3 regions of the Cytobacillus oceanisediminis genome follow, and region 1 is predicted to be linked to each of the others. Evidence: riboswitches for the same ligand, from Rfam matches in the RefSeq annotation. Region 1 holds a riboswitch; each other region holds the start of a gene.

Region 1 (4,207 bases):
AGTTGAGGCCCACAGGACAAGGAAGGCTTCGTCAGCATGAGCATCGCACGACCAAATGCGACAGCTTTTGGGAGGAAGCGGGTCACAAAGACGTTGCCACAGGATAAGGAAAGCTGCGGCAGCGATGCATCGCACGACCGAAAGTGATAGCTTTTGGGAGAACGTGGCGTTTTTAGTCTTTGTTCTGCTGACGGGCCTGTACGGGCAGTTGGACTGCGATAACATCCACCATCTCTAAACATACTTCGGGAGGGGCAGCTCATAAGCTTGCCCCTCCTGCTTTTTCATTATGCTTTCAGGTTATACCGTCTGTACCTGTTTATTTTCCTTTGCAGCCGGAGCATAGTCTCCAAGCACCTGATAAGCCTTCAAATCTGATGTATCTAATAATGACACAGCTTCCAATGATGCCTTAAAGATGAAGACATCTTTTGACACTTTTCTGATTATTTCACATCCCTCAGGCAATCCCGCTTTATCAGCATCACCCCAGATGATCCAAACTGGCTCGTCAAGAACAGTCCCTTCCGACTTGCCTTCCTCAAAGACTGAAGGAATATCGGCTCTGCCTACATGAATCAAATCTTCAATAATTGCGCTAGCTGTCGGAAACATGCCGGCTCCAGGACCCTGCAGGCTGATATTCCCGACTATATCCGCATCAATCGAAACTGCATTTTGCACTCCTTCTACTCTGTACAAGGGATGTGCCTCCCCTGTCAGGACCGGTTTTACAGTACAGCGGATAGCATCTTTTTCCCTCTGAATTGATGCTACATGTTTAAATTTCAGTCCCAGGGAATCAGCCATACGAATTTGCTCAATTGTAATGTCAGTAATGCCTTCTCTAACAGATGTTTCCTGCGCCGGTGCTTTCCCGAATACCAGCTCGCTCAGAACAACCGCTTTGTAAAAAGCGTCATATCCTTCGATATCATTTTTGGGATCGGCTTCTGCATATCCTTTTTCCTGAGCTATTTTCAGTGCTTCTTCAAATGATAAGCTCTCCTCGCGCATACTTGTCAAAATGAAATTGGATGTGCCATTTAATATTCCTTCGATCCGTTCAATCTTGTTGGCATTCAGCAGCTGCTTGATAGTCTGAATTATAGGGATTCCGCCTCCGACTGTTGCTTCAAATCCTAATGATACATTATTTTCTTTTGCGAGCCTCGCAAGCTCACTTCCATGGAATGCAAACATCTCCTTATTTGCTGTAATGACATGGCATCCTCTCGATATTGCCTGGCGCAAATACGTATAGCCTGGTTCCCTGCCAACAATGGCATCAATTACGACATCAAGCTTAGGAAGCTCAATAATATCTTGAAAGTCATCAGTTAAAAGCACCTCATCATCGCGCAAAGAATGCTTACTCACATTTTTGACAAGGATGGCCGAGACCTTAACTTCTTTCCCGAATATCGCCTGAAGCCTTCCCTGATGTTTGCTGATCGTTTCATACACTCCTTTTCCAACTGTTCCAAACCCCAATAGCCCAATCGTTATCGCTGACATTTCTCATTCCCCCTGGTTAATATTTAAAGTGCAGATACCTGTAAAAACAAAAAACCCCTTCCGTCCATTACAGACAAGAAGGGGTTTGAATTTACATTTCGTTCATTCCGCCTTCTTATCTTCGGAAAATGTATTCCTCTGAATTTGGCACCGTGCATAAATGCTGGTTGCCGAGGCTTCATAGGGTCAGTCCCTCCGCCTCTCTTGATAAGAAGTTTCTAAGTATTCAATTTATATGAATCATAAACATTTATAAGGACTGCGTCAACCTTTTTTGAAAATTATTTTCTTCAAACGCTTTCACTTTCCTCGAAATCTTCAGTAATGATTTCAAGAAAATGCTTAAGAATTCTGGCAGTCAGCCCCCAAATAACCTTATCCTCAAAATAGTAAAATACTTCTTCTACTTTCCTTGTCTGCCATTTGTAATTTTCACCCCCGGCAATCAAGTCAAAAGGAAAATTTTCTTCGGGCTCCACTTTAAAATTCACGTGATACGTTTCCGCCTTTACATTTTTTAGAAAGGAAAGAGGCACGGTAAAAACTTCTTCTACTTCGTCAGGGTTTGGCACAATCTGGTTAGGATTATGGATAATGCCTGCATAAGGGTAAATAATTTGTCCGAAGGAAATCATGTAATCCAGCGGGGACACATCTGTAATGCTGTCTTCACTCACGCCGAGTTCCTCTGAGGTCTCACGGATGGCCGTATGCTCCTCATCCCTATCTTCCGGATCTATTCTCCCGCCCGGGAAACAGACCTCCCCAGGCTGCCTTCTCATTTTAAGTGAACGCACTTCAAAAAGGACATGTACCTCATTATTTTTCTCAACAAGCGGAAGCAAAATAGCGAATTTCAAAAATCGCTCACTCCCTAAAATAACTGGGGTCCTGTTACCCAACCTTTTAGCCAGTTTCTCAATCTCCATATACCCACCTCCAGCAGCGATTCCAATTTTTCGGCTATTATCTTTATCATACTGTATTTACTGTGTTTTATTAATTCATACGGCTTGTACCATGTAATGATTCTGCACAGTTTATTACTTATCTGTCAGCCCTTCAATAGAAAAAGAAAGTTTCTCCGCCTGCAATTCAGGGAAAATAGAAAATATAATATGACATTAGGAGTGAAAATATGAAAAAAAATATACTAGTAGGCGGGTATGATACACAGGAAGATCTAAAAGATGCTATTGAAGGGGCAGAGTCAAACGGGTATCAGAAAGACAACCTGGTGATTGTTTCAAAAGATGGAGCGAACCTTGAAAGCTTTGCAGACAATCATGGAGTGAACTTGCGAATAGTCGGATCCCAGGAGCTCGGCAATCAGCGCTTTCTTGATTCAGTGAAAGCCCTTTTTATGGGAGAAGATCCAGCCACAAGTTCTGGAATGGATCCTGATAAAAAAGATGGTACACGGTTTGATGAACATGACCTGGATAAATACGCAAGCATGGTATTTGATGGAAAATACGTCTTAATCGCGGACTACTATGGGAACTATCCCACTTCCCAGGAGGACAATCAGAGGATCACTGCTGAAGACTCAGAAGGGTACCTCGAAAGCGCTTCAGCCCGGGAAGTTGTCCATGAAGCAGATATCAAAACACTGGCAGATAAATCCCGTAACTCATGTGCTGCCGATAATCAGGAAATCAATCGTGTTCACGTTTCACCCAAGTCTGCAGATGTGAAAACCAGTGCTGAATTAAACCGGGATGATCGACATACGAAAGAAAGGCTCAAATAGCAGAAGGCCCCCGATTGGGGTCTTTTTTTCGGAATAAAAAAGAGAGGTTCCCCTCTCTTAAGCGTACTTCTTCTTATCTTCCTCCTGTTTGAAGAAACTCTTCATCGCATGGAATACATCTGCTTTTTGCTTAAGGATATAATAGCGGAAATCCTCATTTTTAATATTTTTATAGGCTGACATCAGGGTCGAGTGGCGGTTATACTGGTTTACTTCACCGTATCCGAACATATTGGACACCTTCATCAGGTCTTCCACTAGCTTAACACAGCGGGCGTTGTCAGAGGTCAGGTTATCACCGTCTGAGAAGTGAAAAGGGTAAATATTATATTTGTGCGGGTCGTATTTGACATCAATCAGTTCAAGTGCTTTACGATAGGCAGATGAACAAATGGTTCCCCCGCTTTCTCCTTTTGAGAAAAAGTCCTCTTCTGAGACCACCTTTGCTTCAGTATGATGGGCAATAAATTCTATCTCGACTGTCTCATATTTGGTTCTCAGAAACCGCGTCATCCAGAAGAAAAAGCTTCTGGCCATATACTTTTCCCAGATCCCCATCGAGCCGCTCGTATCCATCATCGCAAGCACAACAGCCTTTGAATCAGGCTTTACAATTTCATTCCAGGTCTTAAACTTCAAATCTTCCTTATAAATTGGGTGGAACGCTGCTTTTCCACTCATTGCATTGCGCTTAAATGCCGACATCATGGTGCGTTTCTTATCAATATTGCCCATTAATCCAGTCTTTCTGATATCATTAAATTCAATGTCCTCTACCAGGTTTTCATCCTGCTCTTTTCTTTTTAAATTAGGCAATTCCAATTGTTTAAATAATGCTTCTTCAATTTCCATCAGTGATACTTCAGCTTCAAAATAATCCTCGCCTGCCTGGTCGCCTGCCCCTTGCCCCTTTCCGGGTCCTTTCTGGCTGCCGGA
Region 2 (4,207 bases), 410 kb from region 1:
CACTTAGCCAGCGTGGGAATATGTGCATGATTCGGAATAATCGGAATCTCAAGAACAGCATCTTCCTCCCATTTATCAAATGCTTTAATCAGCTCTTGCCCTTTAAATGTTACTGCCTCCTGATCACCATAAATTTCTGAGATGACATTATTATCTACTGTATGTACATGAAGACTGCATTCAGCTTTTGTTCTTCTATATATCTCAGTATGCAGAAGTGTTTCAGCGGATGGCTTTAGTTGTGTTTCCCCTGCCGGGTGTCCGAATTCATCAACAAGGAGAAAGTCTTCATCAGTGCGTTTCCTTTTATCCTTTCCGCTTGCTGTTACGAGGAATTGAAGGGGACGTCCGCTGACCTTAATGGCCAGATTTCCGCTCGTTCCCATAAACCAGTCCCTTTCTGCGAGCTCATCCTTAATATCTGCAAGCTCATTCCATTTTTCCTCAAGTCTGCTCATACCCTCACCTCATTTAATCTTTTTAAAAGCTCAATGCAATCATAGAACGATTCAAAGGCACAATGATTAAGGTTCATCTCTTTGCTTTTCTCCAGGAGCAGGTCTCTTGCTATGACAAAGTCTGCCTGTTTTGCAGCCTCCAGATCAGTTACTGAATCTCCGACCACCACTTTAAAGGTGTCCTCACCTTCTAGTTTCCTCATAATGGAAGGCTTGCAGCAGCCGCAATTATTATTGCAATTTTCATCGCAGCTATGGGGCCATAAGATTTTAATTGTATCACCGCTAAAATCAGAACTATTGCAGAACACCTCTTCAAAGGGTCCATACTTATCCAGTACAGGAGCCACAAAAAAATCTATTCCTCCGCTGACTATATAAAGCGGTATATTTTCTTTTGCCAGATAATCGATAAATGGCTGAAATCCCTCTCTTACTCTCGCATTTTCCAAGATGAAATCGGTGATATCATCTTTCAGACTGCTTGGGAGAAGGGAAAACATCTTTCCTACTCCTTCTTGAATGGAAATTTCCTGTCCCAGAACTTGATTTTTTATCCCTTCCCATTGGGAAGGAGCAAAGTGCTTCATGATATGAATGATGTTATCATTTTCGGTAATAGTTCCATCAAAATCACAAAAAACCGCTATTTTAGCCATTCTTTACAGCCACCTCTTTGTACCCCCACAGATCAATCGCTTTTTTTAATTCAGGGAAGTTTGATGGAGCATCTGTCAAAGAAGCCCCCTTTAAAATTAAATCAATTGCCTGGCGGAATGCCAAACCGCCTCCTCTTGCCCCATCCGGATGCCCATGTACGCCGCCTCCGGCATTGATTACACTGTCTATTCCGAAGTCTTCGAAAAGCAGAGGCACAAGACCCGGATGGATGCCGGCTGATGGAACCGGAAAGGTTCTTTTGCAGAAATCATTCTTAGTCAGAGCATCCCCAATTGATAATGCCTGAGTTTTTTCAAGGGCAACCGATCCATAAGGGGAAGGGAATAGAGACAAGTCTGCACCTGCATACCTGAGGAGTTTGCCTAAAAGCAAAGGATAGGAAATCCCATAAACACTTGAAGCAGAAAGAGCTCCACTAACTGCAGGATGTGCCATGATAGGCAGCCCAATCTCATCATCTTCTCTTAATGACTGCAAAACATCGAGCCCATAAGAGAATACATTGAACAGAAGAAGATCTGCACCAAGTCTGGATGCCTTCCTTGCCTTATCTTTTAATTCAAAAGACCTGCCTGTTAAATTTACAGCATATAGGGTACGGTGGCCTGTTTCCTCATAAACCTGCCTTAGCACTTCTTTGCCTTCGGTTATCCGGGCTTCAAAAGGTGTAAGGCGGTTTTCAAATAGAATTTCATCATCTTTTACAAGGTCGATGCCCCCTAGGGCCTGTTCCCTCAGCTGCGAAGTTAAAAAATCCATGTCTTTGCCGAGCACCCCTTTGAAGATGCTCATCAGAAGGGGTCTGTCATATACATTCAGTTTTTCCCTCAGTCCGTCAATCCCGAATCGAGGCCCGGGGAAAAAGCTTTTAAGTTCATTGGAAAACTGTAAATCTAACAATTTAATCTTTCCGTCCAATGACAGTTTTCCAAAGACTGTTGTTAATATTGCCGGTAAATCCGGACTGAAATTAACAGTGGGATAGGCAATCTTAATGACTGCGGCTGTTTCCTTTCTTTCTTCATCTTTAATAAGGTCTTCAACAGAAACGACCCTGCCTTTATGCTTTTCCAGCTGCTGTTTTTCAAGTTCGGGCAAATGGGTCCATGACCCGACCGTTAAGCCTAAAGCGATCTCCCCGGCCTTTTTCTCCGGGTTATGTTTTTCATCATGAATCAGATACGTTGCAATAATTTCACTCATGTATATTCTTCCTTTCAAAAATCAAAGAATGAGAACAATAAAAAACCTCTTCAAATAAGAAGAGGTTAGCATAGCAATCTAACATCTTCTTATCTTTCAGCTATAAGCTGCAAGATTTAGCACCGTGCTCAGGTATAAGTCGGTTGCCGGGCTTCATAGGGCTAGTCCCTCCGCCTGCTCTTGATAAGAAAACGAAATGAGTATTCAGTTAATTTAGAATTAAAATTTAATTAGAATTATGACAGTGCTTCGTGTTTTTGTCAATTGAATTATGAAAAAAATTAAAATAAATCTAATTTTTGTATTCGGGCCACCGCTTCTTTAAGTCTATCCTCAGATGTCAGCAAACCAGCTCTCACATACCCTTCTCCAAAATCACCAAATCCGATGCCAGGTGCAACCGCAATATGCGCTTTGTCCAAGAGATAGTCAGCAAACTCTTCCGATGTAAATTGTTCAGGGACCTTGAGCCATGCAAAAAAGGAGCCTTTAGGAGCTTGTACATCCCAGCCAATTTCCCTCAGGCCAGAGATGAATGTATTCCGTCTGGATTGGTATATGGAATTCAATTCATTAACACAATCCTGGGGTCCTGACAGAGCAGCTGCTGCAGCTTCCTGAACAGCACCAAACAAGCTGACGTATAGATGATCCTGCATAAGATTCAGTGCTGAGATGACACTTGCATTTCCAGCTGCAAATCCAACTCTCCAGCCTGCCATATTAAAGGTTTTTGAAAGAGTATAAATTTCAATTCCGACCTCTTTTGCCCCTTCTGCCTGAAGAAAACTTTCAGGCTTTTTGCCGTCAAAACCAATACCGCCATATGCAAAATCATGGACGATGCAAATGCCATGACTTCGGCTCAAATCAACTGTTTCCTGAAAAAAATCCTTGTTTGCCACTGCTCCAGTCGGATTATTTGGGTAATTAAGGAACATCAGTTTGGCTGTATTTAGCTGGTCTGCTGACAATTCACTGTAAACTGGCAAGAAATTATTTTCTTCTCTTAGAGGCATTGTCACCATTTTTGCTTTGGCAAGTGCAACACCTGACCAATAATCAGGATATCCCGGGTCCGGAACCAATATGCTGTCCCCAGGGTTTAAAAGGCATTGAGGGATTTCAACCAGGCCGGATTTACCACCAAAAAGGATGGCTATTTCGGTTCCGGGATCCAATTCAACATCAAATTCCCTTTTATAAAAGTCTGCAGCAGCCTTTTTTAAAAACGGGAAGCCCTGGAAAGGAGAATATTTATGGTTTTGCGGATTTACGGCCGCACTTTGAAGACTCTTGACAATATGCTCTGGGGTAGGCAGATCAGGATTTCCCTGTCCAAGATTGATGACATCATAACCTTGTTCGAGTTTTTTTCCCACTTTGGCTGTCAAAGATGCAAAAAACTGTTTAGGCAGACTTTTTAAAAGATCTGATTGCGGATAATTTACCAAATTGTTCACCTGCTTAAAAAAAAGATTGAAAATATAGTCACAAATGATATAACGTAAATGGTAAGTTGTAAAGTAAAATTTTGAAAATTTCCATCTATCGGACTAATTTTACCATAAGGATAAGATGATTGCGGGGGAGTTTTATGAAATTAAAGATTGCCTGTTTGCAAATGGATATTGCATTTGGGAAACCTGAGGAGAATTTTAAAACAGCCGAAACCATGATTAAAAAGGCGCTTAATGCTACTCCGGATGTTATTGTACTGCCGGAACTTTGGACTACAGGCTATGATTTGACCAGATTGGGTGAAATTGCAGACCAGGCTGCCGGGTCAGCACTAGTTTTTTTAAAAGAGGCCGCACAGAACAACCGGGTTCATCTGATTGGCGGATCTGTTGCAAAGAAAACAC
Region 3 (4,207 bases), 1.7 Mb from region 1:
TTTTTCAGAATAAAGACCCATTGGTGCTAATACAGTTGTCGCTATTGGGGTAAGATCCATATTATGCTCTTTAATAAAAGTGTCAAAATAAGCGACTGTTTGGAATGCATTCACATCAAGATCGCCTTCTGCAAGGGCAACGTTTGGCTGCACATAGTCAGAGAATGTCACAACTTCAATTTCAATGCCTTCCTTTTCAGCCTTTTCTGCAATAAAGTCCCAGATGCGTGTATCAGAACCGCTGACACCTAATTTAATTTTCTTTGTTTCTTCTCCGCCAGTCGTGCTTGAGCATGCTGCAGTGAACACAGCCAATGCTAAAATAATAAATGTTAAAAATAGTTTTTTCATGATGTATTTCCTCCTCATTTATCTTCTTCTGATTTTTTTGGATAAAATATTCCCGAATGACTGCAGGCCCTGAACCATGACAACTAAGATCGCAACGGTAATCAGCATGACTGTTGTATCGAATCGCTGGTAGCCGTAGGTAATGGCGAGGTCACCAAGCCCGCCGCCTCCGACTGCCCCGGCCATGGCTGATGCTCCGACCAATCCGATTGTCGCAATTGTAAAGCCTAATACCAGCGAACTGAGTGCTTCCGGAATCAAGAATTTAATAATTATCTGGCCCGGTGTTGCACCCATTGCTTCTGCAGCTTCTATGACTCCCGGATCTACCTCAAGCAATGAGTTTTCTATTAATCTTGCAATATAGGGCCCGGCATAAAATACCAGCGGCACTACGGCTGCAGCCGTACCAATCGATGTTCCGACAATAAGCCTGGTAATTGGGATAATGGCTACCATTAAAATGATGAAGGGAACAGATCTGAAAATATTAATAATGCTGTTTATGATGTTAAAAACAACGAGGTTTTCCAGCAGATGCCCTTTCCTTGTCACGACAAGCAATATGCCAAGCGGCAGTCCGATAACAGCTGAAAACAGCAATGAGAATGCCACCATTTGGACCGTTTCGATTAAGGCTTCTATGATTTTTTCCTGATTAACTAGCACGTGATGTCACTTCCTTTATTGAAACTTTTTCCTGGCTGATGTACTGAATAGCACGTCTGATTTCACTGTCCGGACCCTGGAATTCAACAATCAGGTTGCCAAAAGGTGTTCCCTGAAGTTCAGTAATATTTCCAAACAGGACGTTGAAGTCGATATTAAACTTTTTGGCAACCTGCGAGAGCAGCGGCTGTCCGGCAGAACTTCCAACAAAGTTGATTCTAAATACCTTTTGAAGCCCTTGCTGTCTTTCGATCACTTCTTTAATGGAGTCAGGTATTTGATCATTCATGACAGTGCTGACAAAGTTTTTCGCTGTTTGTGTATTTGGTGAGGAAAAGACATTAAAGACGGTTCCTTCTTCGATAATTTTTCCTGCCTCTATGACAGCGACACGATCACAGATCTCTCTGATTACAGACATTTCATGTGTAATGATCAGAATAGTAATGTTGTATTCTTTATTTATTTTTTTCAGCAGTTGCAGGATAGAGCTGGTTGTCTGCGGATCCAGAGCTGAAGTCGCTTCATCACATAATAGAATGGAAGGCTGGGTCGCCAGCGCCCTGGCAATTCCGATCCGCTGCTTTTGACCGCCTGACAGCTGATCGGGATAGCTGTTCGCCTTGTCTGCAAGCCCCACGAATTCTAATAGTTCTTGGACACGCTTTTTTATTTCATCCTTAGGGACCTTAGCCAGTGTGAGCGGCATCGCCACATTGGCAAACACTGTTTTCGAGTTTAAAAGGTTAAAATGCTGAAAGACCATCCCGATGTTTCTTTTCACTTCGCGAATTTCTCTTACAGATAAAGCCGTCAGATCATGTCCGCTGACAATGACCTTTCCTGAAGTCGGCTTCTCCAGCCAATTGACACAACGGATCAAAGAACTCTTTCCCGCACCGCTGAAGCCGATCACACCGAAAATCTCACCCTTATTAATCTTTAAGTCTATTCCATTTAAAGCAGCTACCTGCTGTCCTCCGCTTTCATAGACTTTCTTTAAATTCTGAAACTCTATCATTCAGCATCTCTCCTTTTCTAAAGTTATATCTTATTATTCCTATGCAAAAACTAAGAATTATATCCTGAAATTTACCCCTTCCATCAGAAGAGGTTTTTTGAAGTCCTCTCCTTATCTTTCAGGCTTTCGCCTGCTGGATTTGGCACAGTGCAGTCTGCCTGCTGCCGAAGCTTCATTGGGCCAGGTCCCTCTGCTTCTCTCGATAAGAATTATTCATATGTTTATGAATAGAATCCCGCTGTATTTTCCGGGTAAAACAAAAACCCTCTTCTAAAGAAAGAAGAGGGCAGCATTTATCAATGGTCCTCTCCTTATCTTTCAAGCAATGCTTGCTGGATTTGGCACGGTACACGCTGTCCGCTGCCGAGGTGTCATAGGGCCAGTCCCTCAACCTCTCTTGATAAGAAGATTTTTATTATTCGGTTGTTAATATGCTTATTACTTTACCACCATAAAGAAAAGGATGTCAATCATTATTTTTCAAATATTTTCACTTGGCCCATTTTCATAAATTTCTGTTACTTTAATAGAGCTATCTTTACGGTGAATAATCATCACACCTGCCAGAGCGATCATACCACCCGCAATGGATAACATAGCCGGCACCTCTCCCAGCCAAATCCACGCAATAACAAACGCTATTGCTGGTGTCAGGTAAAGAGAGCTTGTCGCTTCAGAAGCCCCTCCTACGGACGCAAGAAAAGCGAGGGCAATATATGGAATTACCGTTGGAAAAATCCCCAAATAGAGGACACTTAAAGTGGATTCGGCCGACGCATGAAAAATCTCATTACCAAGCCCAGGAAGATAAATCAGCATAAAACTAGTCCCTGCCCATACCGTATATGATGTAAATGACAAAAATCCGTATTTATTTAAATATTTAGTCTGAAACACGAAATAGATGCTTTCTGAAATGGAAGCAAGCAGGACGAATAAAATACCGGTTTGAATTTCAAGCCCGCCTCCTATACCAAGCGAAATAAGTGCGGCACCCGCAAAACTGACTGCGGAACCAGTCCACCTTACCCTTCCAAACCTTTCCCTTAAAAATAGAGCAGCCAAAGCAGCCGAAAAGATCGGAGTCATTGATACAATCAAGCTTGCCGGCCCGGCGCTTACTGTTTTTTCCCCAATGTTGAGTGCTGTATGATAAACCGTAAAACCAAGGAATCCAAGTATAAAAATAGCAGGAAGATCTTTTATATCCGGAAGACGCATCCTTGTCAGCAGTGCTAAGACACCAAGTGCAGCGGAACCTACTAAAAGTCTAAAAAGGGCAAGGTGCTCAGGGGAGTACGATTCAAGTCCAGCCCGAATTCCCGGGAATGCGGATGCCCAGAGAATGATGATAGAACTATGTGCCCCGATAATCATTAGTTTTTTATGAGCCAATTTCATCCCCCTTATCAACATTTCCAGCCATTATCTGTGCTGCTTTTCATGATAGTCAATAACTGATACAATGTCCTCAACCAATTAGGAAAGAATTTTACCAGCCAATTTTCATGAAGGCGGTTATATAGATGGATACAACACAATTGCCAAAATATCAGCAAGTTATTGAGACTATTAAAGAAAAGATTTCCAAAGGTGAATGGCCAATCGGAAGTAAAATTCCAAGCCAGCGGAAACTGGCTGAGGAGTTTGGAGTAAACCGAAGCACAATTATCACTGCTCTGGAAGAACTTGCTGCAGATGGACTAATAGAAGGGAAAACGGGGGTTGGCACTAAGGTTATTAATAATACATGGACTCTGCTCGCTTCAAGGCAGTCTGCCAACTGGAGTGAATATATCGATACAGGGATACACAGAGCCAGCGAAAAGATCGTTCAGGAAATTAATGACTTAGAAATGGATCCCACTTTTATACAGCTCAGCAAAGGAGAGCTTTCCCCTGAAATTTTCCCTGTGCAAACGATGAAGAAAGTTCTAAAGGAAGCTGCTGATGAATTGTGTGAACTCGGTTATGAGGAACCAAAGGGGTATTTGCCATTAAGACAGGCAGTCAGTGAGTATTTGGCAGCATACGGAATCTTCGCATCTCCTTCCTCCATACTTATTGTTTCTGGAGGGCTGCAAGCGCTGCAGCTTGTTTCACTCGGACTTGTGCAAAGAGGGGCACCCGTATTTCTGGAAAAGCCCTCTTACTTATATTCTTTAC

Evidence for each region. A riboswitch is a leader RNA that binds a small molecule or an ion and turns the genes downstream of it on or off. The one in region 1 is predicted to bind S-adenosylmethionine.
Region 2: linked by a shared signal. The riboswitch ahead of IRB79_RS09385 (2,3-diketo-5-methylthiopentyl-1-phosphate enolase) and the one ahead of IRB79_RS07415 (homoserine dehydrogenase) in region 1 are both predicted to bind S-adenosylmethionine.
Region 3: linked by a shared signal. The riboswitch ahead of IRB79_RS25485 (methionine ABC transporter ATP-binding protein) and the one ahead of IRB79_RS07415 (homoserine dehydrogenase) in region 1 are both predicted to bind S-adenosylmethionine.

The regions. Positions count from the first base shown of each region.
Region 1 is NZ_CP065511.1:1,417,820-1,422,026, reverse strand. It holds gene IRB79_RS07415 (homoserine dehydrogenase) at 301-1,518, opposite strand; SAM riboswitch class I at 1,631-1,732, opposite strand; gene IRB79_RS07410 (NUDIX hydrolase) at 1,809-2,447, opposite strand; gene IRB79_RS07405 (general stress protein) at 2,657-3,271, shown strand; gene yhbH (sporulation protein YhbH) at 3,329-4,207, opposite strand, start outside.
Region 2 is NZ_CP065511.1:1,822,910-1,827,116, reverse strand. It holds gene IRB79_RS09395 (methylthioribulose 1-phosphate dehydratase) at 1-458, opposite strand, end outside; gene IRB79_RS09390 (2-hydroxy-3-keto-5-methylthiopentenyl-1-phosphate phosphatase) at 455-1,117, opposite strand; gene IRB79_RS09385 (2,3-diketo-5-methylthiopentyl-1-phosphate enolase) at 1,110-2,342, opposite strand; SAM riboswitch class I at 2,429-2,532, opposite strand; gene IRB79_RS09380 (pyridoxal phosphate-dependent aminotransferase) at 2,624-3,796, opposite strand; gene IRB79_RS09375 (carbon-nitrogen family hydrolase) at 3,940-4,207, shown strand, end outside.
Region 3 is NZ_CP065511.1:5,046,542-5,050,748, forward strand. It holds gene IRB79_RS25475 (MetQ/NlpA family ABC transporter substrate-binding protein) at 1-351, opposite strand, end outside; gene IRB79_RS25480 (methionine ABC transporter permease) at 370-969, opposite strand; gene IRB79_RS25485 (methionine ABC transporter ATP-binding protein) at 1,010-2,041, opposite strand; SAM riboswitch class I at 2,150-2,250, opposite strand; SAM riboswitch class I at 2,350-2,448, opposite strand; gene IRB79_RS25490 (DMT family transporter) at 2,522-3,436, opposite strand; gene IRB79_RS25495 (MocR-like pyridoxine biosynthesis transcription factor PdxR) at 3,568-4,207, shown strand, end outside.